2 regions of the Streptomyces sp. A5-4 genome follow, and region 1 is predicted to be linked to the other one. Evidence: riboswitches for the same ligand, from Rfam matches in the RefSeq annotation. Region 1 holds a riboswitch; the other holds the start of a gene.
The links. A riboswitch is a leader RNA that binds a small molecule or an ion and turns the genes downstream of it on or off. The one in region 1 is predicted to bind glycine.
Positions count from the first base shown of each region.

Region 2: it holds a riboswitch for glycine, as region 1 does, so the genes downstream of both, gcvT (glycine cleavage system aminomethyltransferase GcvT) here and gcvP (aminomethyl-transferring glycine dehydrogenase) in region 1, are expected to answer to the same signal.

Region 1 covers NZ_CP178591.1:937,944-949,883, reverse strand. The annotation lists gene ACLLJJ_RS04345 (bifunctional nuclease family protein) at 1-474, shown strand; gene ACLLJJ_RS04340 (MerR family transcriptional regulator) at 633-1,244, shown strand; gene ACLLJJ_RS04335 (DNA polymerase IV) at 1,302-2,846, shown strand; gene ACLLJJ_RS04330 (PRC-barrel domain-containing protein) at 2,774-3,139, opposite strand; glycine riboswitch at 3,254-3,357, shown strand; glycine riboswitch at 3,359-3,504, shown strand; gene gcvP (aminomethyl-transferring glycine dehydrogenase) at 3,570-6,455, shown strand; gene ACLLJJ_RS04320 (DUF5999 family protein) at 6,555-6,752, opposite strand; gene ACLLJJ_RS04315 (hypothetical protein) at 7,048-7,635, opposite strand; gene ACLLJJ_RS04310 (glutamate--cysteine ligase) at 8,122-9,630, shown strand; gene ACLLJJ_RS04305 (substrate-binding domain-containing protein) at 9,845-11,617, opposite strand; gene ACLLJJ_RS04300 (CPBP family intramembrane glutamic endopeptidase) at 11,782-11,940, shown strand, end outside.
Region 2 covers NZ_CP178591.1:6,233,203-6,245,142, forward strand. The annotation lists gene glyA (serine hydroxymethyltransferase) at 1-254, opposite strand, end outside; gene gcvH (glycine cleavage system protein GcvH) at 295-672, opposite strand; gene gcvT (glycine cleavage system aminomethyltransferase GcvT) at 753-1,868, opposite strand; glycine riboswitch at 1,905-2,018, opposite strand; glycine riboswitch at 2,019-2,128, opposite strand; gene ACLLJJ_RS29315 (AAA family ATPase) at 2,297-2,977, shown strand; gene ACLLJJ_RS29320 (hypothetical protein) at 3,118-3,735, opposite strand; gene ACLLJJ_RS29325 (enhanced serine sensitivity protein SseB) at 3,961-4,746, shown strand; gene ACLLJJ_RS29330 (enhanced serine sensitivity protein SseB C-terminal domain-containing protein) at 4,926-5,714, shown strand; gene ACLLJJ_RS29335 (ABC transporter permease) at 6,073-7,077, shown strand; gene ACLLJJ_RS29340 (ABC transporter substrate-binding protein) at 7,230-8,999, shown strand; gene ACLLJJ_RS29345 (ABC transporter permease) at 9,130-10,128, shown strand; gene ACLLJJ_RS29350 (ABC transporter ATP-binding protein) at 10,125-11,261, shown strand; gene ACLLJJ_RS29355 (ABC transporter ATP-binding protein) at 11,327-11,940, shown strand, end outside.

The sequences.
Region 1 (11,940 bases):
GTGAACGAGCTCGACGTCGTAGGTGTCCGGGTGGAAATGCCCTCCAACCAGCCGATCGTGCTCCTGCGTGAAGTGGGAGGCGACCGGTACCTTCCCATCTGGATCGGGCCGGGAGAAGCGACCGCGATCGCTTTTGCCCAGCAGGGGATGGCCCCTGCCAGGCCGCTGACCCATGACCTCTTCAAGGACGTACTCGAAGCGGTCGGCCAGGAGCTCACGGAAGTGCGCATTACCGACCTGCGGGAAGGGGTCTTCTACGCCGAGCTGGTCTTCGCCAGCGGAGTCGAGGTGAGTGCGAGGCCCTCGGACGCCATAGCGCTGGCGTTGCGCACCGGAACGCCGATCTACGGAAGTGACGGTGTCCTCGATGACGCCGGGATCGCGATCCCGGACGAGCAGGAGGACGAAGTGGAGAAGTTCCGCGAGTTCCTCGACCAGATCTCCCCCGAGGACTTCGGGACCAACAGCCAGTGACCTTCGCGTCGGGACATTCGAGGAGCCGTTCCCGAAAGAGGCACCCGGGAAACCACTCTTAGGGTGATTATCACTCGGCGCGGCGAGCGCGGCGATCGTTGACGCACCCCAAGCGACTGCCTACCGTCGACAAGGGCAGGTCAAGGACGGAGGTCGGCGTGAGAAGCAGCGGCGACGGTACGGTGGCGGGCGGGCCGTATCCGCTTTACGGCAATGCGGTAGAACCCACCGCGAGGCAGCAGGCCGTAGCGTCGGCCACGGGTGAGGCAGCACCGACCGAGAGCGTCGGATACCGGGGGCCGACCGCGTGTGCGGCTGCGGGGATCACGTACCGGCAGCTCGACTACTGGGCCCGCACCGGGCTGGTCGAGCCGAGCGTCAGACCCGCCTACGGGTCGGGCACACAGCGTCTGTACAGCTTCCGGGACGTCGTGGTCCTCAAGATCGTGAAGCGATTCCTGGACACCGGTGTCGCGCTGCAGAACATCCGGACGGCGGTGCAGCACCTTCGGGCCCGCGGGTTCAAGGATCTCGACCGGATGACGCTGATGAGCGACGGCGCGACGGTGCACGAGTGCTCCTCGCCCGATGAGGTCGTCGAGCTTCTCCAGGGCGGCCAGGGAGTGTTCGGGATCGCTGTGGGCGTGGTGTGGCGGGACGTGGAGAGCGCCCTGTCCCAGCTGCACGGCGAGCGGGTCGACACCGGCGAGACCCTCGTCGGGAGCAACCCCGCCGACGAGCTCGCGCGACGCCGCAACAAGGCTGTCTGACCACCTCTTCGCGCTGCCGGCGGCCGATTGTCAGTGCCGTACGGCAGCATCGGTGATGTGAGACCCGTACCGACCATCCTGCATCTGGACATGGATGCCTTCTACGCCGCCGCGGAGCAGGCGTCGAAGCCGAGCCTGCGCGGAAAGCCGGTGGTCGTCGGGGGGATCGGGACGCGGGGGGTCGTCGCCACCGCGTCGTACGAGGCGAGACGATTCGGGGTGCACTCGGCGATGCCGGTCGCGCAGGCCCGGCGCCTGTGCCCGAACGCCGCGTATCTCAATCCGCGTTTCGCCCTGTACCGGGCGGTGAGCGACCAGGTCATGGAGCTGCTCGGGCGGCTGTCGCCGCTGGTGGAGCCGCTGAGCCTGGACGAGGCCTTCGTGGACCTGGAGGCGGGTGGCGTGGCCGACGACGCCGCCTCCGCCCGGACGGCCGGAGAGCGCTTGCGAACGGACATCAAGGCCGTCACCGGGCTCACCGGGTCGGTGGGGCTCGCGGGCTCCAAAATGCTGGCGAAGATCGCCTCGGAGCAGGCGAAGCCCGACGGGCTGGTGCTCATAGAGCCGGGCACCGAGCGGGAGCTGCTGGCGCCGATGCCGGTGCGGATTCTGCCCGGGGTCGGGCCGGCCACCGGGGAGCATCTGCGGCGTGCCGGGATGACGACGGTCGTGGACCTGGCCGGGGCGGGCGAGGACGAGCTCGTACGGCTGCTGGGGAAGGCGCACGGGGCCTCGCTTTTCCGGATGGCCTCCGGGTACGACGACCGGCCCGTCGTCCCCGAGCGGGACGCGAAGTCCGTGTCCGTCGAGGACACCTTCGAGGTGGACCTGCACGATCGGGTCAGGATCAGGGCCGAGGTGGGGCGGCTGGCCGACCGGTGCGTGGTGCGACTGCGGGCGGCCGGTCGGTCGGGCCGGACAGTTGTGCTGAAGGTGCGGCGGTACGACTTCTCGACTCTGACGCGCTCCGAGACCCTGCGCGGTCCCACCGACGATCCCGCCGTGGTGCGGGAGGCCGCGGGGCGGCTGCTGGAGTCGGTGGACACCACGGGTGGGGTGCGGCTGCTCGGCGTAGGGGTCACCGGGCTCGCGGACTACACCCAGGAGGATCTCTTCGCCCAGGTGGCGACGGAGCGGGCGGAGACCGAGAGGGCGGAGACGCAGAAGGCGGCGACAGAGAAGGCAGCGACGGAGGAGGCGGCGGGTGAGGAGGCGGGGGCCGAGGAAGGAAAGACGGGGGAGGGGGAGCCGTACGGGGGCAGAGCGGCGGTGGAGCGGGCGCCGGAGCCGCCGCCGGAGCGGCGGTGGCACGCGGGACACGATGTGCGCCATGCCGAGCATGGAGCGGGCTGGGTGCAGGGCAGTGGTCTCGGGCGGGTCACGGTGCGCTTCGAGGAGCCGACCTCCAGGCCCGGGTGGGTACGGACCTTCAAGGTGGACGATCCGGACCTGGAGCCCTCCGAGCCGCTCCCGTTGGTGCGGGCGGCGCAGGAGCAGGCGGAGCCGGGGGATTCGGCGGGCCGAGAGGATCAGGTGGTGTCCTCGCCCGCCAGCCGGCCGAAGTCGCCGTCGGGCGCGGGCGGCGAGATTTCTAGCCCGTAGTGGTGGTAGAGCTGCAGTTCCTGTTCCGGGGAGAGGTGGCGGCCCACGCCGAAGTCAGGGGCGTCCTTGATGAGTGCCCGCTCGAAGGGGACGCGCAGCGAATCTTCCACGACCTCGCTCGGCTCCAGGGGCACGAAGGCGTCGCGGCTGAAGAGCCCGGTGCGTACGGCCGCCCACTCGGGGACTCCCGTGGCGTCGTCGAGGTACACCTCGTCCACCGTTCCGATCTTGGTGCCATTGCGGTCGTACGCCTTGCGGCCGATCAGGCTGCGCGGATCGATGTCGGTCTGCACGGTCCCTCCAACTGATCGCAACTGCTCCGTAAACACTACGAAAGTGCACATTGGGGACTACGGCCACTTGAGGGATGGGCGACGGGGCTCGCTGGTAGGCTGGCTGACGGCTGCTGACCCCGTGCGGGAGAGTCCTCCGGCGAACGTGAACGTGCCGGAGGCGCCGAAGGAGCAAATCCTCCCCGGAATCTCTCAGGCCCCCGTACCGCATGGACGAGGTCACTCTGGAAAGCAGGGTGGGAGTCGCACGGGCATGTCTCTGCACAGAGCACCGCCCGGACGGAGCCTTCCCTCACCGACGGTGAAAGTCGGAGCGTGTTTTTCGCGCCCCGGTGAAGCTCTCAGGTTGAGATGACAGAGGGGGAGGCCGTCCGGGGTACCCGCAATGGTGCCCCTCGCAGGTCGCGTCAGACCAGGAGGCCTTCCGCAGATGACCGCTAACCGCATTCCGCTCTCACAGCTCGAGCGTGGCATCCCCTTCGAGCAGCGCCACATCGGCCCCGATGCCGCAGCGCAGGCCAAGATGCTCGCCCAGGTCGGCTACGGCTCCCTCGACGAGCTGACCGCGGCCGCGGTGCCGGATGTCATCAAGAGCACCGAGGCGCTGGCCCTGCCGGACGCGCGCACCGAGGCCGAGGTACAGGCCGAGCTGCGCACGCTCGCGGACCGCAACCAGGTGCTCGCCCCGATGATCGGGCTCGGCTACTACGGCACCTTCACCCCGCCGGTGATCCTGCGCAACGTGCTGGAGAGCCCCTCCTGGTACACGGCGTACACGCCCTATCAGCCGGAGATCTCGCAGGGCCGGCTGGAGGCGCTGCTCAACTTCCAGACGATGGTTGCCGAGCTGACCGGGCTGCCCACCTCCGGCGCCTCGCTGCTCGACGAGGGCACCGCCGCCGCCGAGGCGATGGCACTCTCCCGCCGGGTCGGCAAGGTCAAGAAGGGCGTCTACCTGATCGACTCGGACGCCTTCCCGCAGACCGTCGCGGTGATCCAGACCCGCGCCGAGCCGACCGGTGTCGAGGTCGTCGTCGCCGATCTGCGCGACGGGATCCCGGCCGAGGTCGCCGAGCGCGGCGTCTTCGGTGTGCTGCTGCAGTACCCGGGCGCCTCCGGCGTCGTACGCGACATCAAGCCCGTCGTCGAGCAGGCGCACGAGCTCGGTGCGATCGTCACCGTCGCCGCCGACCTGCTGGCCCTAACGCTCCTCACCTCGCCCGGCGAGCTGGGCGCGGACATCGCGGTGGGCACCACCCAGCGCTTCGGTGTACCGATGGGCTTCGGCGGCCCGCACGCCGGCTTCATGGCCGTACGCGAGAAGTTCGCCCGCAGCCTGCCCGGCCGGCTCGTCGGTGTGTCCGTCGACGCCGACGGCAACAAGGCCTACCGGCTGGCGCTGCAGACGCGTGAGCAGCACATCCGCCGGGAGAAGGCCACCAGCAACATCTGCACCGCGCAGGTGCTGCTCGCGGTGATGGCCGGGATGTACGCCGTCTACCACGGCCCGGACGGGCTGCGCTCCATCGCCGGCCGCACGCACCGGTACGCCGTGCTGCTCGCCGAGGGCCTGCGGACGGGCGGCGTGGAGATCGTGCACGGCTCGTACTTCGACACTCTCACCGCGCGCGTCCCCGGCAAGGCCGCCGAGATCCTCGCCGCGGCGCGTGAGGGCGGGGTCAACCTGCGCCTGGTCGACGCCGACACCCTCTCCATCGCCTGCGACGAGACGACGGCCCGCGCCGAGATCGCCGCGGTCTGGTCGGCCTTCGGTGTCGAGGGCGACCTGGAGGCGCTGGACGTGTCGACGGCCGAGACGCTGCCCGCGGAGCTGCTGCGCACCGACGACTACCTGGCCCACCCGGTCTTCCACCAGCACCGCTCCGAGACCGCGATGCTGCGCTACCTGCGCAAGCTCGCCGACCGGGACTACGCGCTCGACCGCGGCATGATCCCGCTCGGCTCCTGCACCATGAAGCTGAACGCGACCACGGAGATGGAGCCGGTCACCTGGCCCGAGTTCGGGCAGATCCACCCCTTCGCACCGGTCGAGCAGGCACAGGGCTACCTGACGCTCATCCGTGAGCTGGAGGAACGTCTCGCCGAGGTCACCGGGTACGACGCGGTGTCCATCCAGCCCAACGCCGGATCGCAGGGTGAGCTCGCCGGCCTGCTCGCCGTACGCGCCTACCACCGGGCCAACGGGGACACGCAGCGCACGGTGTGTCTCATCCCGTCGTCCGCGCACGGCACCAACGCGGCGAGCGCGGTGATGGCCGGGATGAAGGTCGTCGTCGTCAAGACGCGCGACGACGGCGACGTCGACGTCGAGGACCTGCACACGAAGATCGAGCAGCACGGCAATGAGCTCGCGGTGCTCATGGTCACCTACCCGTCCACGCACGGTGTGTTCGAGGAGCACATCAGCGACATCTGCGCGGCCGTGCACGACGCGGGCGGCCAGGTGTATGTGGACGGCGCGAACCTCAACGCACTGGTGGGCCTCGCCAAGCCGGGCAAGTTCGGCTCGGACGTCTCCCATCTGAACCTGCACAAGACCTTCTGCATCCCGCACGGCGGCGGCGGCCCCGGTGTCGGTCCGGTCGGCGTGCGGGCGCACCTCGCGCCGTACCTGCCGAACCACCCGCTCCAGCCGACGGCCGGACCGCGGACGGGCGTCGGCCCGATCTCGGCCGCTCCGTGGGGCTCGGCCGGCATCCTGCCGATCTCCTGGGCGTACGTACGCCTCATGGGCGGCGAGGGCCTCAAGCGCGCGACGCAGGTCGCCGTGCTCGCGGCGAACTACATCGCCAAGCGGCTGGAGCCGCACTTCCCGGTCCTCTACGCCGGCCCAAACGGGCTGGTGGCGCACGAGTGCATCGTCGATCTGCGGCCGCTGTCGAAGTCGACGGGCGTGAGCGTCGACGACATCGCCAAGCGCCTCATCGACTATGGCTTCCACGCGCCGACGATGTCGTTCCCGGTGGCCGGCACGCTGATGATCGAGCCCACCGAGAGCGAGGACCTGTCGGAGATTGACCGGTTCTGCGATGCGCTGATCGCGATCCGTGGCGAGATCGAGAAGGTCGCTTCGGGCGAGTGGCCCGCGGACGACAACCCGCTGTGCAACGCGCCGCACACCGCGGCCGCGCTGGGCGGGGAGTGGGAGCACGCGTACAGCCGTGAAGAGGCGGTCTTCCCGGCCGGAGTCTCGGCCGCGGACAAGTACTGGCCGCCGGTGCGTCGTATCGACGGTGCGTACGGCGACCGCAACCTTGTCTGCTCGTGCCCGCCGCTGGACGAGTACGACAACTGACGTGCTCGCGGCCACTGGGCCGCAGAGGACGGGCGCGGACACGCGTCGGGGCCGGTTCGGAGGATTCTCCGGGCCGGCCCCTCGTTGTACTGCCCGGTGCTACGCGGCGGTCACCACGTCCAGCGGGCGGTGCGGAGCGATGATCTGCCCGTCCGGCAGCAGCTCACCGGTGTCCTCGAACAGGAGGACTCCGTTGCACAGCAGGCTCCAGCCCTGCTCAGGGTGGTGCGCCGTGAGATGGGCGGCCTCCCGATCGGCGGATTCGGCTGATGGGCAGGCTGGCTGGTGCTGACACATGGAAGGGTTCTTTCGCTGCGTTGTAGTGAGTGTCCTGTGGTTCGATGCGGTGTTCATAACCGCCCCCGTATCAATCGGTCCGTTCCCAGTGTTGCCCTACGGACGTCTTTCCGCAGGGATTTCACGGCAGCTCTCGTTACTGATTGATGACGCATCACTCGTGCGGACGGTTCAGCTCAACTGGGGTGTCTCTTTGGGTGGTTCGGGGGGGCCGGTACGGGCTACTCCTTTCGGGGCAGGACTGTGCCCCGTGACCAGTACCGGTCACGGGGCACGAAGAGGTCCGGCGCCGCGGTCAGGCGGGCTGGCCGAGGAGGGGCGCGGGGTTCAGCCGGTTGGTCAGTACGGTCAGCAGGTCGGCGACCGGGTGCGGATGGTGCGACGCGATGCCGGGCGGGGCCGGCGCGAGGGGCACCAGCACATCGGTCGGGAGAGGCATGTCGTCGGAGGCGTCCGCCTCCGGCTCACCATGCAGCCACAGATTGAGCATGTAGAGCTCGGGCACGGACAGGAGCCTTGGCTGGTAGCGGCCGTTCATGGTCTCGGCCTGGCGCAGGGCTCGCTCGCTGGACGCGATGTAGGGGCCCTCGCAGAAGTGCGAGAAGGCCCAGCCGTCGGGGGTGAGCATGGTGTCGGCGGCGGCCACCGTGCGGTCGCCGCTGCGGATGAGGAATCGCCAGCCCGTGAGCCGCGTGCGCGGCGGCCGGCCGGTCGGGACCATGCGGTCCAATACGTGCAGGGGCAGGGCGAGTTCGGGGCTCAGCGGACCCTGGGCGGAACGGAGGGCCGGGGTACGGGCCTCGCGTACTGCGGTGGGGGAACCGAGAGCCGCGAGGACACTGCGCAGAGCCGGCGCGGGAGCCGGGGGGACAAGCAGCGGCATGATGGTGGGTCGCCTCTCACTTGGGAGACACGGTGATGCGTGGGCAGTGCGGACGGCGCTGTCTGCGTGCGGGGCCAGAGGGGGTCGTGGATGGTGGCCGGACGCCAACTCTCTGCCTCGTTTGCGGAGTTTATACGACACGTGTTCACGTGGTGTTTCTGCTAGCCGCCCCGGGTATTACGGGCAAGGCTGTATTCGGCTCTTCTTCTGCGGAGAATCTCCCGTTTCTTCGGGAGCGCAGGGCTGTGGCCTCGAATTATCCCGCAAGAGCGGTAGGCCGAAAATCGTCGGCTTTTTTCACCAGCAGTCACGGGCCCGGAACTGCTTTCTGCCGCATGCCTAGCGAATGTGCCACTGGGAGCCTGCGTCGAGGGTACTCGCCGCGCGGCCGGCCGCGGGGCGTTATTGATCAGACTCTCTGGGCATCATCGATCGTGACGCGAGCGCCCCGTGCTGCGGGACGCCCACCCGAGGAAGGATGATTCGATGGGGGAGAAGGTGGTGGCCGGCGGGTTCGATCTGTCCGATCGGCAGAAGTACCGGCGCAAACTCCAGCTGTGCCTCCAAGGGCTCGATCAGCTGTTGGCCGAGAAGCGGTTCGACCGCCCGAAGAACCTCATGGGTGTCGAGATCGAGCTCAATCTCGCCGGGGCCGACGGCATGCCGAGGATGATGAACGCGGAGGTCCTGGAGCGGATCTCCAGCCATGATTTCCAGACCGAGCTCGGAATGTTCAATCTGGAAGTGAATATTGTTCCGCACCGGCTGGAGGGCCGGGTATTCGATCAGCTCTCGGAAGAACTGCGTACCGGTCTCGCGTATGCCCACCGAAAAGCGGTGGAGGTCGACGCGGGGATCGTGATGATCGGAATTCTGCCGACGCTCGGGCGTGCGGATCTGGTTTCGGCGAATCTCTCCGACGTGGACCGGTACGTCATGCTCAACGACCAGATCGTCGCGGCGCGCGGGGAGGACTTCGAGCTGGACATCGAGGGGGTGGAGCGCCTCACCTGTACCTCCGCGTCCATTACGCCCGAGGCGGCCTGCACGTCCGTGCAGTTGCATCTCCAGGTCACGCCGGCCCGCTTCGCGGAGGTGTGGAACGCCGCGCAGGCAGTGGCCGCCGTACAGATCGTCGTGGGTGCCAACTCGCCGTTCCTCTTCGGCCGTGAGCTGTGGCGCGAGTCCAGGCCGCCGCTGTTCCTGCAGGCCACCGATACCCGGCCGCCCGAGCTGCAGGCCCAGGGCGTGCGGCCCAGAACGTGGTTCGGCGAGAAGTGGATCGACTCGGCGTACGAACTCTTCGAGGAGAACCTGCGCTACTTCCCCGCCCTCCTGCCGATCTGCGACGAGGAGGACCCGCTGCTCGTGCTCGCCGATGGCGGGGTGCCCCGGCTCCAGGAACTGGTGCTGCACAACGGGACGGTGTACCGCTGGAACCGGCCCGTCTACGGGCTGGCAGACGGGGTGCCGCATCTGCGGGTGGAGAACAGGGTGCTGCCGGCCGGCCCCACGGTGACGGACGTGATCGCCAACGCCGCCTTCTACTACGGGCTGGTCCGGGCGCTGGCCGAGGACACGCGTCCCGTGTGGAAGAGGCTGCCCTTCGACGCGGCGGCCGAGAACTTCGACGTCGCGTGCCGCCAGGGCATCGACGCCGAGCTGACCTGGCCGAAGCCCGGCCGCGCGGCCGGCACGAGGAGGGTGTCGGGTGTCTCGCTCGTGCTCGACGAGCTGCTGCCGCTGGCCGCGGCCGGGCTCGACGCCTGGGGCGTCGAGCCCGCGGACCGCGACTTCTACCTGGGTGTCATCGAGCAGCGCTGCAAGCTGCGCGTCAACGGGGCCTCCTGGCAGGTGGACACCTTCCACCGCGCCCTGGACGCCGGGCTGGAGCGCGAGGCCGCGCTGTCCGCGACCACGCGCCGCTACAGCGAGCTGATGCACGAGGGTGAGCCGGTGCACACCTGGGAGGTGGGCTTCCCGGCGCCGAAGTGAGGTGTCCCGGCGGGCTGCGGTGCGGGCGGGCCGTGTCGGCGGGTGGCCGGTGCGGGCGCCGGGGCCGGTGTGGTGGCCGGACGCGCCTGGTGCCGGTGTGATGGTCGGCGGCAGGTGGCTGGGGTGTGCCCGATGTTCAGTTGGCTGGTGCGATCGGATCGCCGCTGCTCGGGTGTGGGCGCCGGCGGTGGTGCTCAGGTGCCGGTCGTGGATGTCAGGCGCCCTGGCCCGCCTCCATGATCGCCTTGAGGATGACGGCGTGGATGTCGGCCGGGTCGGTCACCTGGTACCCGCCGCCGCCGGTGACCGAGGCGATCTGCTCGACCTCCTCGCTGTCGGCGTCCGGGCCGACCGCGATGCCGATCAGCGGGACCGGTCGCTCGGGGTCCACGAGCTGCTTCAGTTCGGCGATCAGGCCGCTGCGGGAGATGCCGTCGGTGTCCTGGTTCGAGCCGTCGGTGAGGATGACGACGGCGTTGAACCTGCCGCTCGCGTAGTCGGCCCGCGCGTCCTTGTAGGCCGCCAGTGTGGTGTCGTACAGCCCGGTCGCCCCACCGGGCACCGGGGCGAGGGCGGAGAAGGCAGCGGAGAGCTTTTCGCGGTGGGTGCGGCCGCCGGGCGCGGGGTCGCCGAGCCGGGTGGTCGCCACCTTCCTGCGGTAGTCGCGCGGACCGTCGAGGTTCGTCGCGAAGTCCCACAGGCCGACCTCGTCGTCCGGGGTGAACTGCGCGAGGGCCTGGCTCAGTGACGCCTTGGTGACATCCATCCGGGTCTGATCGCCGCGGCCCGGCACCAGGGTGGCCATCGAGCCCGAGGCGTCGACGACCGTCGTCAGCCGGGCGCTCTGCACGGTGATGGTCCACATGCCGAGCGTTTCCTGGATGTCCTTCTGGGAGGGCGCCTTTCCGAGGGCCGAGGTGAAGGGCTGGGGCGCGCGGCCGCCCGCCGTCCGTACGACGGCGGGGGAGGCGGGTTCGTCCGGCGTACGGAAGCCGCGCTCCGCCAGGATGCGGCGGCTCTCCCGCTCGTCGAGCAGCGTCATGAAGCGCAGGGCCGCGCGGCTCTCGTCGGTCGACAGCCTGCCCTCGTCGACCAGGGCGTACGGGTAGTCGAGCTGAGTGGCGCCGTCCTTCGGGTAGAAGAGTTCGAGCCCCGGTGTGCCGTCCTCGCTGTTGTGGGCGAAGGCTGCCTGCTCGGAGAGGAGCACGGCCTGATTGCGGCGGGGGTTGCCCTTCTCCGTGCCGGATTCGTCCTGGGCGAGGGTCTGTGTCACCTGCTGGTCGCTGTCCGACATACGTTGTGAGAGCAGCTTCGCGACGGCGGCGACCTTGGTGTCGGCGTCGGGGCCCTCGCTGTGCGTGGACCGGGCGATGCCGGTGAGCCCGAGCAGGCCGGTGGCGCTGCGGGCGGGGTCCGCGGCGCCGAGGCGCAGCGTGCCCTTCTCGGTCGCGGCCTCGGAGAGCTGGGCCCAGGTGTACGTCTTCTCGGGCCAGCCGAGCGACTTGGCGGCGGCGGGCACCGTGGCCAGGGCGACCGGGGAGGTGGCGATATTGCCGACCGGGGTGAGCCGGACGCCGTCGCCGGAACTCTGGGCCCGCTGGACCCACAGGTCGGAGTCGGGGATCCAGATCTGGTAGTCGGGCTCGGCCTTGCCCGTGCTGAGGGTGTCGGCGACCTTGTACGCGTCACGGGCCACGACGTCCACGTCGAGGCACTGCCCGTCGGAGGTGATTTGCTGTTCGCGAGCCAGAGCGGCGACCTCGCGGACGGCGGGGGCGACGTCGGGGGACGCGACCACCTTCAGCTGGACGGCGGAGTCGGCGCACGATCCGGCGAAGGACAGAAATCCCCCCTCCACCGCGACCGCGGCGCCCCCGGCCACACCCAGGACGAGCAGGGTGGCGATGGCGACGGTACGACGGCGTACCGGTGAGCGGGACCTGGCGTCGTCCCTCGTGCCCTCGTCGGGCAAGCTGTGACGTCCCATGGCGGTAGAGCCCCTCCTTGAATCGTGAACAAGGAAAAAGGGGGACTCCGCCGCCGCAATGGCGCTCGTCCCCCGGCCTGTCGCGTGCGATCTTCGCACCTGCATTCGAGACCCTAGCGGGGTGGAGTTGGGGATGAGGCGGGATTGATGAAGTGGAGGCAGGTGTGCAGGCGGAGGCGGGGCAGGTGGCCGATTCTCATCCCGGACACGGGGTGACACGACGGATTTTCCGGACCGAAGTCCTGATCGTGCTCGCGATCTCGCTCGGTGCGAGCGGAGTGTCCTCCCTGATCAGATTCATCGGAGCGCTGACGAAACCCGGC
Region 2 (11,940 bases), 5.3 Mb from region 1:
AGCGCCTTGACGCGGTCGATCGCGATCTGCTCGATCACATCGACGTGCTCGCAGCCGCCGTAGTAGCGGCGGCCGGGGTAGCCCTCGGCGTACTTGTTGGTGAGGACGGAGCCCTGGGCCTCCATGACGGCCACCGGAGCGAAGTTCTCCGAGGCGATCATTTCGAGGGTGGACTGCTGGCGGAGCAGCTCGGCGTCGACGGCGGCGGCGACGTCCGGGTCGAGCTCATGCAGGGGAGTGTCGAGAACAGTCATCACGGTCCCGTTCGAGTCGTCGGGGCTTCGGGCTTCGGTCTTAGTTGCCGGAGAGGGCGGTGTACTCGTCGGCGGTGAGCAGGTCGTCCGGCTCCTGCGTGACGCGCACCTTGAACAGCCAGCCGCCCTCGAACGGGGCGGAGTTCACCAGCGACGGGTCGTCGACGACATCCTGGTTGAACTCGGTGACCTCACCGGTCACCGGCGCGTACAGGTCGCTGACCGACTTGGTCGACTCCAGCTCACCGCAGGTCTCCCCCGCGGTCACCGCGTCGCCGACCTCGGGGAGCTGGGCATAGACGACGTCACCGAGCGCGTTGGCCGCGAACTCGGTGATGCCGATCGTCGCGACGCCGTCCTCGGCGGTCGCGAGCCACTCGTGCTCCTTGCTGTACCGCAGCTGCTGGGGGTTGCTCATGACCTGAATTCTCCTGTACGCGGGGGAGTGCTGAGGAACGGTGGTCTTGCTGGGTGAGACGCGCGTCTTGGACCGGCGGTCTACTTCTGGCGCTTGTAGAACGGCAGCGCGACGACCTCGTAGGGCTCGTGCGCGCCGCGGATGTCCACACCGACCCCGGGCGTGCCGGGCGCGGCGTGCGCCGGATCGACGTACGCGATGGCGATCGGCCTGCCCAGCGTCGGGGACGGGGCGCCCGAGGTGACCTCGCCGATGACCTTGCCGTCCGCGACGACCTGGTACCCGGCGCGCGGCACCCGGCGGCCCTCGGCGATCAGGCCGACGAGCTTGCGCGGCGGTGCGGTCTCGGCCCGCTCGGCGGCGGCCTCAAGAGCGGCGCGGCCGACGAAGTCGCCCTCCTTCTCGAACTTCACGACCCGGCCCAGACCCGCGTCGAACGGCGTCAGCGCGGTGGTCAGCTCGTGCCCGTACAGCGGCATGCCCGCTTCCAGCCGCAGCGTGTCGCGGCAGGACAGGCCGCAGGGGACGAGGCCGACGGGGGCGCCGGCCTCGGTCAGCGCCAGCCACAGCTCCTCGGCGTGCCGCGGATCGACGAACAGCTCGAAGCCGTCCTCGCCGGTGTAACCGGTGCGCGCGATGAGCGCCGGGACGCCCGCGACGGTGCCGGGCAGGCCCGCGTAGTACTTCAGCCCGTCCAGATCGGCGTCGGTCAGGGACTTCAGGACGCCGGGGGACTCCGGGCCCTGAACGGCGATCAGCGCGTACGCGTCACGGTCGTCACGTACGTCGGCCTCGAAGCCGGCGGCGCGGGCGGTCAGGGCGTCGAGCACCACCTGGGCGTTTCCCGCGTTGGCGACGACCATGTACTCGGTGTCGGCCAGCCGGTAGACGATCAGGTCGTCCAGGATCCCGCCGTCCTCCTGGCAGATCATGGTGTAGCGGGCGCGGCCGAGGCCGACCGTGCCGATGTTGCCGACCAGCGCGTGGTTCAGCAGGGCGGCGGCCTGCGGGCCTGTGACGGTGATCTCGCCCATGTGGGAGAGGTCGAAGAGACCGGCGTACGTGCGTACGGCGAGGTGCTCGTCGCGCTCACTGCCGTACCGCAGCGGCATGTCCCAGCCCGCGAAGTCGGTCATGGTCGCGCCCAGCGAGCGATGCAGCGCGTCGAGGGCGGTGAGACGGGGGACATTGCTCATGTGTGGGGCTCCCAGGGCATGACAGGCGAGGACACATCCTCCCCATCTGTCATCGGAACCTGAGAGGTTCACCACGACCGCACGTAAGTGTGGTCATGACTTGCACCTTGGGTGGAGCCGCCACGAAGGCGGCTCGCTTTTCAGATCTGCCTCGCCCGCGCGGTTCGGGGCCTGAGAGATTCAAGGGAGGAACTTGCTCCTTCGGCGTCCTGAGCGGCACCAGACGAACTGGGTGCTCCGGACTCTCCCGCGCGGATTCAAGCGGCCGTTATGGAGTTGGCGGGCACATCATTGCACGCATCGCGGGGAAGCGGGTCGGGCGGGCCGAAGCGGACCTCACCCGGCCGCATCCGCAAATGGCTTGTGGCGCATTACCTTTTCTTTACACTTCTTGGGCAAGGGTGGGGGACCCGACATGGGGGAGTGCGATGACGGTGCAGCAGCCTGGTGCGTATTACGCGACGAGCGCGGGGGTCGCGCGCGACGTGGTGCCCGCACAGCAGGCCGCGCCGGCCGGGGAGACGGCCCGTCGGCCCGTGTTCACCGTCCGTGATCTGCGCGGGCGTGCCGGCCGCAGCCCAGGGAGCCTGGTCTTCGCGGCGGGGGACGTGGTGGTCGTCTCCGGACTGCCGGGCAGCGGCAAAAGCACCCTGATCCGGCGCGCGGCGGCTGCCCGCCGCATCGACTCGCAGGATGTGCGCGAGCGATGGGAGCGCCGGATGCCGCGCCTCCTGCCGTACGCGCTCTACCGCCCCCTCGTCCGCGTCGCGCACTACGCCGGTCTGCGGCGCGCCCTGCGCTCCGGCGAGAGCGTCGTCGTGCACGACTGCGGCACGCTCGCATGGGTGCGGGGCTGGCTGTCGCGCGACGCCCGGCGCAGAGGCGCGGCGCTGCACCTGTTACTGCTCGACGTCACGCCCGAGGTGGCGCGGGCCGGGCAGCAGGAGCGTGGCCGTGGTGTCTCGGGTTACGCCTTCGCGCGCCACCGCCGGGCCGTGGCGCGGCTGGTGCGCGACGCGGAGGGCGGCACGCTGCCGGCCGGGTGCGCCTCGGCCGTACTGCTCGACCGGGCGGCGGCGACCGCGCTGACGGCCATCGACTTCGCGTAGTTGGTCCGAGCGGCGGTCGGGCCTCTCCGAACGGCGGCCCGACTCCGGCGACCGGACGGCGCGACCGGACAGCGCGACGGGACCCGGGCCGCATCGGGCACGCGGACCGGGTCCCGCCGTCGCACGGGCGCCCGTGGTCGCTAGACCGCGGGAAGAGCCGGTACGCCCGGCGCCGGCAGCGTCGGCACCGCCGGCACCGCCGGCAGCGGCACCGGCAGGGGCAGGGGCAGCTTCGTCAGCAGACCCAGGATCAGCGGGATCACCGCGGTGACCGTCCCGGTGACCGCGGCCAGGATCTTGGCCGGGTCGCCTGCCGTGACAGCCGCCACCAACTCGGTCACCTTCGCCTGGAGCGCCTTCAGCGCGTCGGCGACCGGGTCGGCCGCCGCGGCGCGGTCGGCCGACGAGCCACCCAGCCCCGGAACGGCCGGCACGCCGGGTGCGGCCGGGGCCGCGGGCGCCGCCCCGGTGATCGCTTTGGTCACCTTCTCCGCGAGCTCCTTGACCTTGGCCGGGTCGGGCTTCGCGGCGAGAGCCTCCTTGAGGAGGTCGCCGAGGGGGCCCACGAGACCCAGCTTGGACAGTACGTCCGCCTGCGCCAGCAGCGCCGCCGGGTCCGGTGCGGCGTTGCTCGCCACGGTGGACTCGGCGGATCGGTCCTGCACGGCTGCCGCGGCGGACGGACCGGCGAAGCCTATGGTGACGGCGCCACAGAGAGCGGAGGTGATCAGGAAGGTGGCAGGCCGGTTGAGTGCCATGCGAGAAATCCTTTTCGCTGTGGGGGGTGCGGTGTTCACGTCCGAGGACGCGTTGGTGCCACCCTCCGAGCGCCCGGCACACTCCGCAACTGGATGGCTACCAAACGTGTCAGACGGTTGGTGAGGGATGGCGTGCCGACCCGGCGGGCTAGGGTTCTCGCGCAGAAACGAGCACGGCCGCAACGAGCGCGGCCGTCGTGAGCACGGCTGTCGGCAGGGGTGGAGATGGAATTTCCGGCGCAGGCGCATCCGCATCCGCACGGGGGCGGCGGATGGCCCGGCAATGAACTCGAAGAGGTGCTCGCCGCCTCGATGGGCAATCCCGCGGCGGGCGCCCGGCTCGTCGAAGTGCTGGGCCGCAGTCAGGTTTGGGTGCCACTGCCGGCGGGCGGCGGCCCGCAGAGCCGTGACCTCGACCTGCCCACGATGGACATCGGCGGCGCCCCCTACGTCCCCGTCTTCAGCTCCGAGCAGCAGCTCAGGCAGTCCGCCGGGCCCCACATGGCCTTCACCGTCGCGCCCGCCCGCGAGTTCGCCCGCGGCCTCCCGCCGCAGCTCGGCATCGTGGTGAACCCGGACGGCGCGGTCGGCATGCCGCTGCCGCCGCCCGCCGTCGCCGAGCTCTGCCGGGCCGGCCGCTCCCCGCTGGACGGGCCGGCGAGCGGCGGTCGGGTCCGCCTCTTCGAGCCGGACTGGCAGCAGGAGCCGGTCGACTTCCTGGCCGCCGCGGCGGGCGAGTTCGAGGAGAGCGGCGTGGTGGTCACCGCCCGCCGCGCGCTCGCCAGCATCGAGGGCGACTCGCCGACGCTCTTCATCGGCGTACAGCTCTCCTCGTGGGAGGGCGCCGACCGCAACGCCCCGATGGACGCGCTGGGCCGGGCGCTCGGCCGGGTTCAGCTGCCCTGGGCGGTCAACCTCGTCCTGCTGGACGTCGCACAGGACCCGGTCGGCGACTGGATGCTGGAGAAGGTGCGGCCCTTCTACGTGCGCGAGCACCGGCAGGAGCACTGACGGCCTCGGGGGCAGTGGCGCGCGGGCTTCCGGCGCCCCCGAGGTTGCGGGCGTGCCCTGCCCGCGCGTCCGCCTCCTGCGTCAAGTCGGTGTCAGGACGGCCGTTTAAGCTGGTTTGATGGCCCCGCCACACGGGGGCGGTTGGCCGAACGGTGGATCGAAGAGGGGCGGGACCCAGGGTGAGCGCGTCAGGCACTGCGGCGGCCGGGCAGGTCGAGCACATGCTGCGCCAGGTGACGCCCGGGAGGTACGACGCGTACGAGGCGCTGCTGCGCGCCCTCGCGGACGGTCAGGTCTGGATGCTGCTCTGGCACGGACAGGCCGGCTCGCCCGACGCGCAGTACGGAAACATGGAGGTCGACGGCCTCGGCTACGCGCCGTGCGTAACCTCCGCCCAGGAGCTCGCCGCCAGCGGCTGGAGCCGGGCGTACGACGTCGTCACGGGGCGCGACATCGCCCGCGTGCTCTTCCCCGACCGCTGGGGGATCTGGCTCAATCCGCACGCTCCGGGCGGCGGTGTCGGCATCCCGTGGCTCGATCTGCGGCGCATCGCGAGCGGTCTTGAGCGCATGCCCGCAGGGCCGCTGCGGCTGTCCGAGCCGGCCATCGAGATCCCGCAGTTCTACGCGCAGCTCACGCAGAACGCCCACCGTACGCCCGCGGTCCGCTCGTTGCGCCGCGGCTGGGTGCAGCCCGCGCTCGGTGCGCCGTATCTGGCCATCGGGCTCGATCTCTACGACACGAGCCAGCAGTCGGTCGACGCGGTGCGCACGATGATGCAGCAGTCCATCGGTGTGGTCCCGGAGGGGCTGCCCGTGTCCACCGTCGCGATGGCGGACGACCACGACCCGGTCGCCATGTGGCTGCGCGCCAACACCCGCCCGTTCTACGACCGTGAGGCGCACGCCCCGCTCTCGCCGCAGGCCCCCGCGTCGGGCTACGGCTACCCCGCACCGCGCGCTTACTGATAGCCCAATAAAGCCGCGCATAACGGCTGTTGGGTGTCATGCCCGGTCTAGTGGTAAAGGCCGGTTCTGATCCGCTCAGCCGAGCGCCGCGTCCGCATAACGGAAAGCCCCGGGCCGCATCACGGTTGCGCATCCATTGTCCGTCAGGTCTGGCGGGTGATCGCGAAGGCGTTGAAGACTCCCCGCAATAGAAGCAGTCGGTCCTGTGCGGGATACGTGTGCAATTGCCACCGTGCCCCACACAGGATCACCTGAAACACCCGCACCACCTGCGCAATCTGCACCTGTGATGTGAACCAAGCCGCTACAGCGGCCGGTTAGGGCTGGTCACCGCCGGCCGAGAGGGGTCCCAGACACGATGACGGCACCATTGCCCGACACGACCGCGAAGACGGATGCGGTCGCTACCGTCGATGCCGCGACTGATGTCATGACCAAATCGGTCGAAGGCCGCTCACTGCGCCAGATCGCTTGGAACCGGCTCAAGCGTGACAAGCTCGCGCTGGCCGGCGGAGTCATTGTCGTCTTCCTGGTCCTGGTCGCGATCTTCGCTCCGCTGATCGTCGATCTCTTCGGGCACCCGCCGGAGCAGTTCCACCAGGACGAGATCGACCCGCTGTTCGGCACCCCCAAGGCGGCCTTCGGCGGCATGAGCTCCGAGTTCCTCCTGGGTGTCGAGCCCGGCAACGGACGCGACGTCTTCAGCCGGGTCGTCTACGGCGCCCGGATCTCGCTGCTCGTGGCGTTCCTCGCGGCCCTGGTGGCCGTGTTGCTCGGCACCGTGTTCGGCATCATCGCCGGCTACTTCGGCGGCTGGGTCGACATGGTCATCAGCCGCGTGATGGACATGCTGCTGGCCTTCCCGCAGCTGCTCTTCATCATCTCGCTGGTCTCGGTGCTGCCGAACGACCTGCTCGGGCTGACCGGCAGCGGGGTGCGCATCGCCATCCTGATCTCGGTGATCGGCTTCTTCGGCTGGCCCTATGTGGGACGAATCGTGCGAGGTCAGACACTGTCCTTGCGCGAGAAGGAGTACATCGAGGCGGCGCGGAGCCTGGGCGCGGGACGGCGTTACGTGCTCTTCAAGGAGCTGCTCCCGAACCTGGTCGCGCCCATCACCGTCTACACGACGCTGATGATCCCCACGAACATCCTCACCGAGGCGGCGCTCAGCTTCCTCGGGGCCGGAGTCAAGCCGCCGACCTCGTCCTGGGGTCAGATGCTCGACAAGTCCGTGGATACGTACGAGACCGATCCGATGTTCATGATCATCCCCGGTGTCGCGATCTTCGTGACCGTGCTCGCCTTCAACCTCTTCGGCGATGGCGTCCGCGATGCGCTCGACCCCAAGGGGACCCGCTGAGAACGCCCGCGGCGCCGTCCGTCGGCGCCGGTCCGGCCGTGCTCGACGGGCCGTACACCACTGAACGTGCCCCTGTCACAACTGTCAGGCGGCTCCCCGATGGTTCCCCGGCCCCAGGCCAAGGACCTCGCCAATCCGGAGGTTGCAGAAGCATGAAACCCCTACGTTCGTCGAAGAGCAGGCGTGTCGCCGGCGCGGCGGTTGTCGTTGCAGCCCTGATGTCCACCGCGGCCTGCGGTGGCGGCGGGTCCGACAGCGACAGCAGCGAGGGTGCCGGCTTCAACGCCGGAACCAAGAGCGTCGCTGCCAAGTCCGCCAAGAAGGGCGGCACGCTGAAGTTCATCGGTAAGCAGGACTTCGACTCGACCGACCCGCAGCGCCAGTACTACGGCTTCGCGTGGGACTTCTCCCGCTACTACGCGCGTCAGCTCATCAGCTACGCGCCCAAGCCGGGCGACGCGAGCGCCGAACTGGTCCCCGACCTCGCGACCGCCAACGGCAAGATCTCCGAGGACGGCAAGCGCTACGAGTACACGCTGCGTGACGGCGTCACCTGGGAGGACGGCTCGCCGATCACCTCCAAGGACGTCAAGTACGGCATCGAGCGCATCTGGGCCCAGGACGTCATCTCCGGCGGCCCCGGCTACCTGCGCCAGGCGCTCGACCCCAAGGAGACGTACAAGGGCCCGTACAAGGACAAGTCCGCGGACAAGCTCGGCCTGAAGGCGATCGAGACGCCCGACGACAAGACGATCATCTTCAACCTCGCCAAGGCCAACGGTGACTTCGAGCAGATGCTCGCGATGCCGACCGGCTCCCCGGTGAAGCGCGAGAAGGACACCGGCGCCAAGTACCCGCTGAAGCCGTTCTCCTCGGGCCCGTACAAGTTCGAGTCGTACACGCCCAAGAAGGGCGCCGTCCTCGTCCGCAACCCGAAGTGGTCGAAGGCCTCGGACTCGATCCGCGCCGCTCTGCCGGACAAGATCACGGTCACGATCAACACCAACATCGAGGCGATCGACAAGCTCCTCATCAAGGGCGAGTACGACGTCGACATGAACGGCACGGGCATGTCCCAGTCGGGCCGTACCGAGGCGCTCAAGCAGCACAAGGGCAACCTCGACAACATCGAGACCAGCTTCATCCGGTACGTCGACATCGCCACCAAGGTCGCGCCGTTCGACAAGGTCGACTGCCGCAAGGCGGTCCTGTACGCGGCCGACTACAAGTCGATGCAGGACGTCCGCGGCGGCCCGCAGGCCGGTGGCGAGATCGCGACCAACATGCTGCCCAAGTCCATCAAGGGCTCGGACGACTACGACCCGTACGGCATCCTCGCCCGCAAGGGCAAGCCGGACGTGGCCAAGGCCAAGGACGCGCTCAAGAAGTGCGGCAAGCCCGCCGGCTTCTCGACCGTGATCAGCGCCCGTAGCAACAACCCGGGCGAGGTCCAGGTCGCCGAGGCGCTCCAGGAGTCGCTGAAGGCCGTCGGCATCAAGGCCGAGGTCGACCCGATCGACGGCGCCGAGTCCTCCAGCATCACCGGTTCCCCCGCCGTCGTGAAGAAGCGCGGCTACGGCCTGGTCATGACCGGCTGGGGCCCCGACTTCCCGACCGGCCAGGGCTTCTCGCAGCCGCTGATCGATGGTCGCTTCATCGAGCCGAACGGCAACTACAACGTCTCCGAGACGAACGACCCGAAGATCAACGGTCTCTTCGACGACGCTCTCAAGGAGACCGACCCCGGCGCCGCCGGTGAGATCTACAAGAAGATCAACCACGCCACCTCGGACCTCGCCGTCCAGATGCCGTTCATCTACGAGAAGAACTTCACCTGGCGCAGCTCGCGTCTGACGAACGCCTACTCCTCCGCGGCCTACAACGGCCGTTACGACTTCGCCTCGCTCGGCGTCGTCAAGTAGCACCCAGCACAGACGAGTCACCCCCACCATCGCCCAACCCGCCAGTCCCGAAGGGCAGGTGATGGCCGCGGGCGGCGGTCCGGGACCCCCGTAATCCGGGGGCTTCCGGGCCGTCGCCGGGCCGCGCACAGTGCTTTCTTACGTCATCCGGCGCTTGTTCGCCGTCGCCATGATGCTGCTGGTCGTCACGCTGACGACCTTTGCCATCTTCTTCGTACTCCCGAAATGGGCCGGGTCCGACCCCGCGCTCCTGTTCGTCGGCAAGCAGTCGGACCCCGCGGCCATCGAGGGCATCCGGCAGAAGCTGGGGCTCGCCGATCCGGTCATGGTGCAGTTCTGGCACTTCGTCCAGGGACTGTTCGCCGGGCGGGAGTATGCCAACGGCCCGGATGTCACGCAGTGCCCCGCACCGTGCTTCGGCTACTCCTTCCGTACCGAGCAGGCCGTATGGCCCCAGCTCACCGAGGCCATCCCGGTCACACTCTCGCTCGCAGCGGGCGCGTGCATCCTGTGGCTGGTGGGCGGTGTCGCCACCGGCGTGGTGTCCGCGCTCAAGCGGGGCAGCCTGTGGGACCGCGCGGCCATGACCATCGCCCTGGCCGGCGTCTCGCTTCCCATCTACTTCACCGGTCTGCTCTCGCTGGCCATCTTCAGCTACCAGCTGGACTGGATCAGCGGTGAGTTCAAGTCGCTGGGCGACGATCCCGCCCAGTGGTTCCAGAGCCTGATCCTGCCCTGGATCACCCTCGCCTTCCTGTACGCGGCGATGTACGCCCGCCTCACGCGGGCCACCATGCTGGAGATCATGGGCGAGGACTACATCCGTACCGCCCGCGCCAAGGGCCTACGAGAACCGGTCGTCATCAGACGGCACGCGATGCGTTCCACCTGGACCCCGATCCTGACCCTGCTGGGCCTTGACCTGGGTGCGCTGCTCGGTGGCGCGATCCTCACCGAGACCACGTACAACCTGCCGGGACTCGGGCGGCTCGCGGTCGACGCGATCAGCCAGAAGGACCTGCCGGTGATCCTCGGAGTCACGCTGGTGGCCGCGCTGTTCATCGTCCTGGCCAGCCTCGTCGTGGACCTTCTGTACGCCGTCATCGACCCGCGAGTGAGGCTCGGATGACCGATCTCAACAAGCCCGCCCCCGCAGATCTCGCTGTGACGGGCACCGCGCTCGGCGAGCCCGCCGCGGTCGGCTCTCCCGCCCCCACCTCCTTCCTCGAAGTGCGGGACCTGAAGGTGCACTTCCCCACCGACGACGGTCTCGTCAAGTCGGTGGACGGCCTCTCGTTCCAGCTGGAGAAGGGCAAGACCCTCGGCATCGTGGGCGAGTCCGGCTCCGGCAAGTCGGTGACCTCGCTCGGCATCATGGGCCTGCACACCGTCGGCCAGTACGGCCGGCGCAAGGCGCAGATCTCCGGCGAGATCTGGCTGGACGGCAAGGAACTGCTCACCGCCGACCCGGACGACGTACGCAAGCTGCGCGGCCGGGAAATCTCGATGATCTTCCAGGACCCGCTGTCGGCGCTGCACCCGTACTACACGATCGGTTACCAGATCGTGGAGGCGTACCGCATCCACAACAAGGTCGACAAGAAGGCCGCCAAGCGGCGCGCCATCGAACTGCTCGACCGGGTCGGCATTCCGCAGCCCGACAAGCGCTTCGACGGCTATCCGCACGAGTTCTCCGGCGGCATGCGCCAGCGCGCGATGATCGCGATGGCGCTGGTCAACAACCCCGAGCTGCTCATCGCCGACGAGCCGACGACCGCCCTGGACGTCACCGTCCAGGCGCAGATCCTGGACCTGATCCGGGACCTGCAGAAGGAGTTCGGCTCGGCGGTCATCATCATCACCCACGACTTGGGTGTCGTCGCCGAGCTGTCCGACGACATCCTGGTGATGTACGGCGGCCGGTGCGTGGAGCGCGGCCCGGCGGAGAAGGTCTTCTACGAGCCCCAACACCCGTACACCTGGGGCCTGCTCGGCTCGATGCCGCGCATCGACCGGGACCAGACCGACCGCCTCATCCCGGTCAAGGGCTCGCCGCCCAGTCTGATCAACATCCCGAGCGGCTGCGCCTTCCACCCGCGCTGCCCCTACGCGGACGTGCCCAAGGGCGGGGTCACCCGCACCGAGCGGCCCGAGCTCACGGTACTGGCCGGACAGGAGGGCAAGCGGCACCACTCCGCCTGCCACATGTCGGCGGAGGACCGGACGCGGATCTGGACCGAAGAGATTGCGCCCAAGCTGTGAGCACTGCGTCTTCCCGGGGGACCACCCCCGGACCCCCGGCCGGAAAAGACCCCAAGGATCCAGCGATGCCCAATCCGGAGAAGGCCGCCTCGTCGCCTGAGCCGCTGCTCAGGGTGAGCGGGCTGGTGAAGCACTTCCCCATCAAGAAGGGGCTTCTCCAGCGCCAGGTCGGCGCCGTCCAGGCCGTCGACGGACTCGACTTCGACGTACGCCCCGGGGAGACCCTCGGCATCGTCGGTGAGTCGGGCTGCGGCAAGTCGACGATGGGCCGGCTGATCACCCGGCTGCTCGAACCGACCAGCGGGAAGATCGAGTTCGAGGGCCAGGACATCACCCACCTGGGCACCGCGAAGATGCGTCCGCTGCGTCGCGACGTACAGATGATCTTCCAGGACCCGTACTCCTCGCTGAACCCGCGCCACACGGTCGGCACGATCATCAGCGCGCCGTTCAGACTCCAGGGCATCGAGCCCACCGGCGGTGTGAAGAAGGAGGTCCAGGCACTCCTGGACCGCGTCGGGCTCAACCCCGAGCACTACAACCGCTATCCGCACGAGTTCTCCGGCGGCCAGCGCCAGCGCATCGGCATCGCCCGCGCGCTTGCGCTCAAGCCCAAGCTCGTCGTGGCGGACGAGCCGGTCTCGGCACTCGACGTGTCCATCCAGGCGCAGGTCGTGAA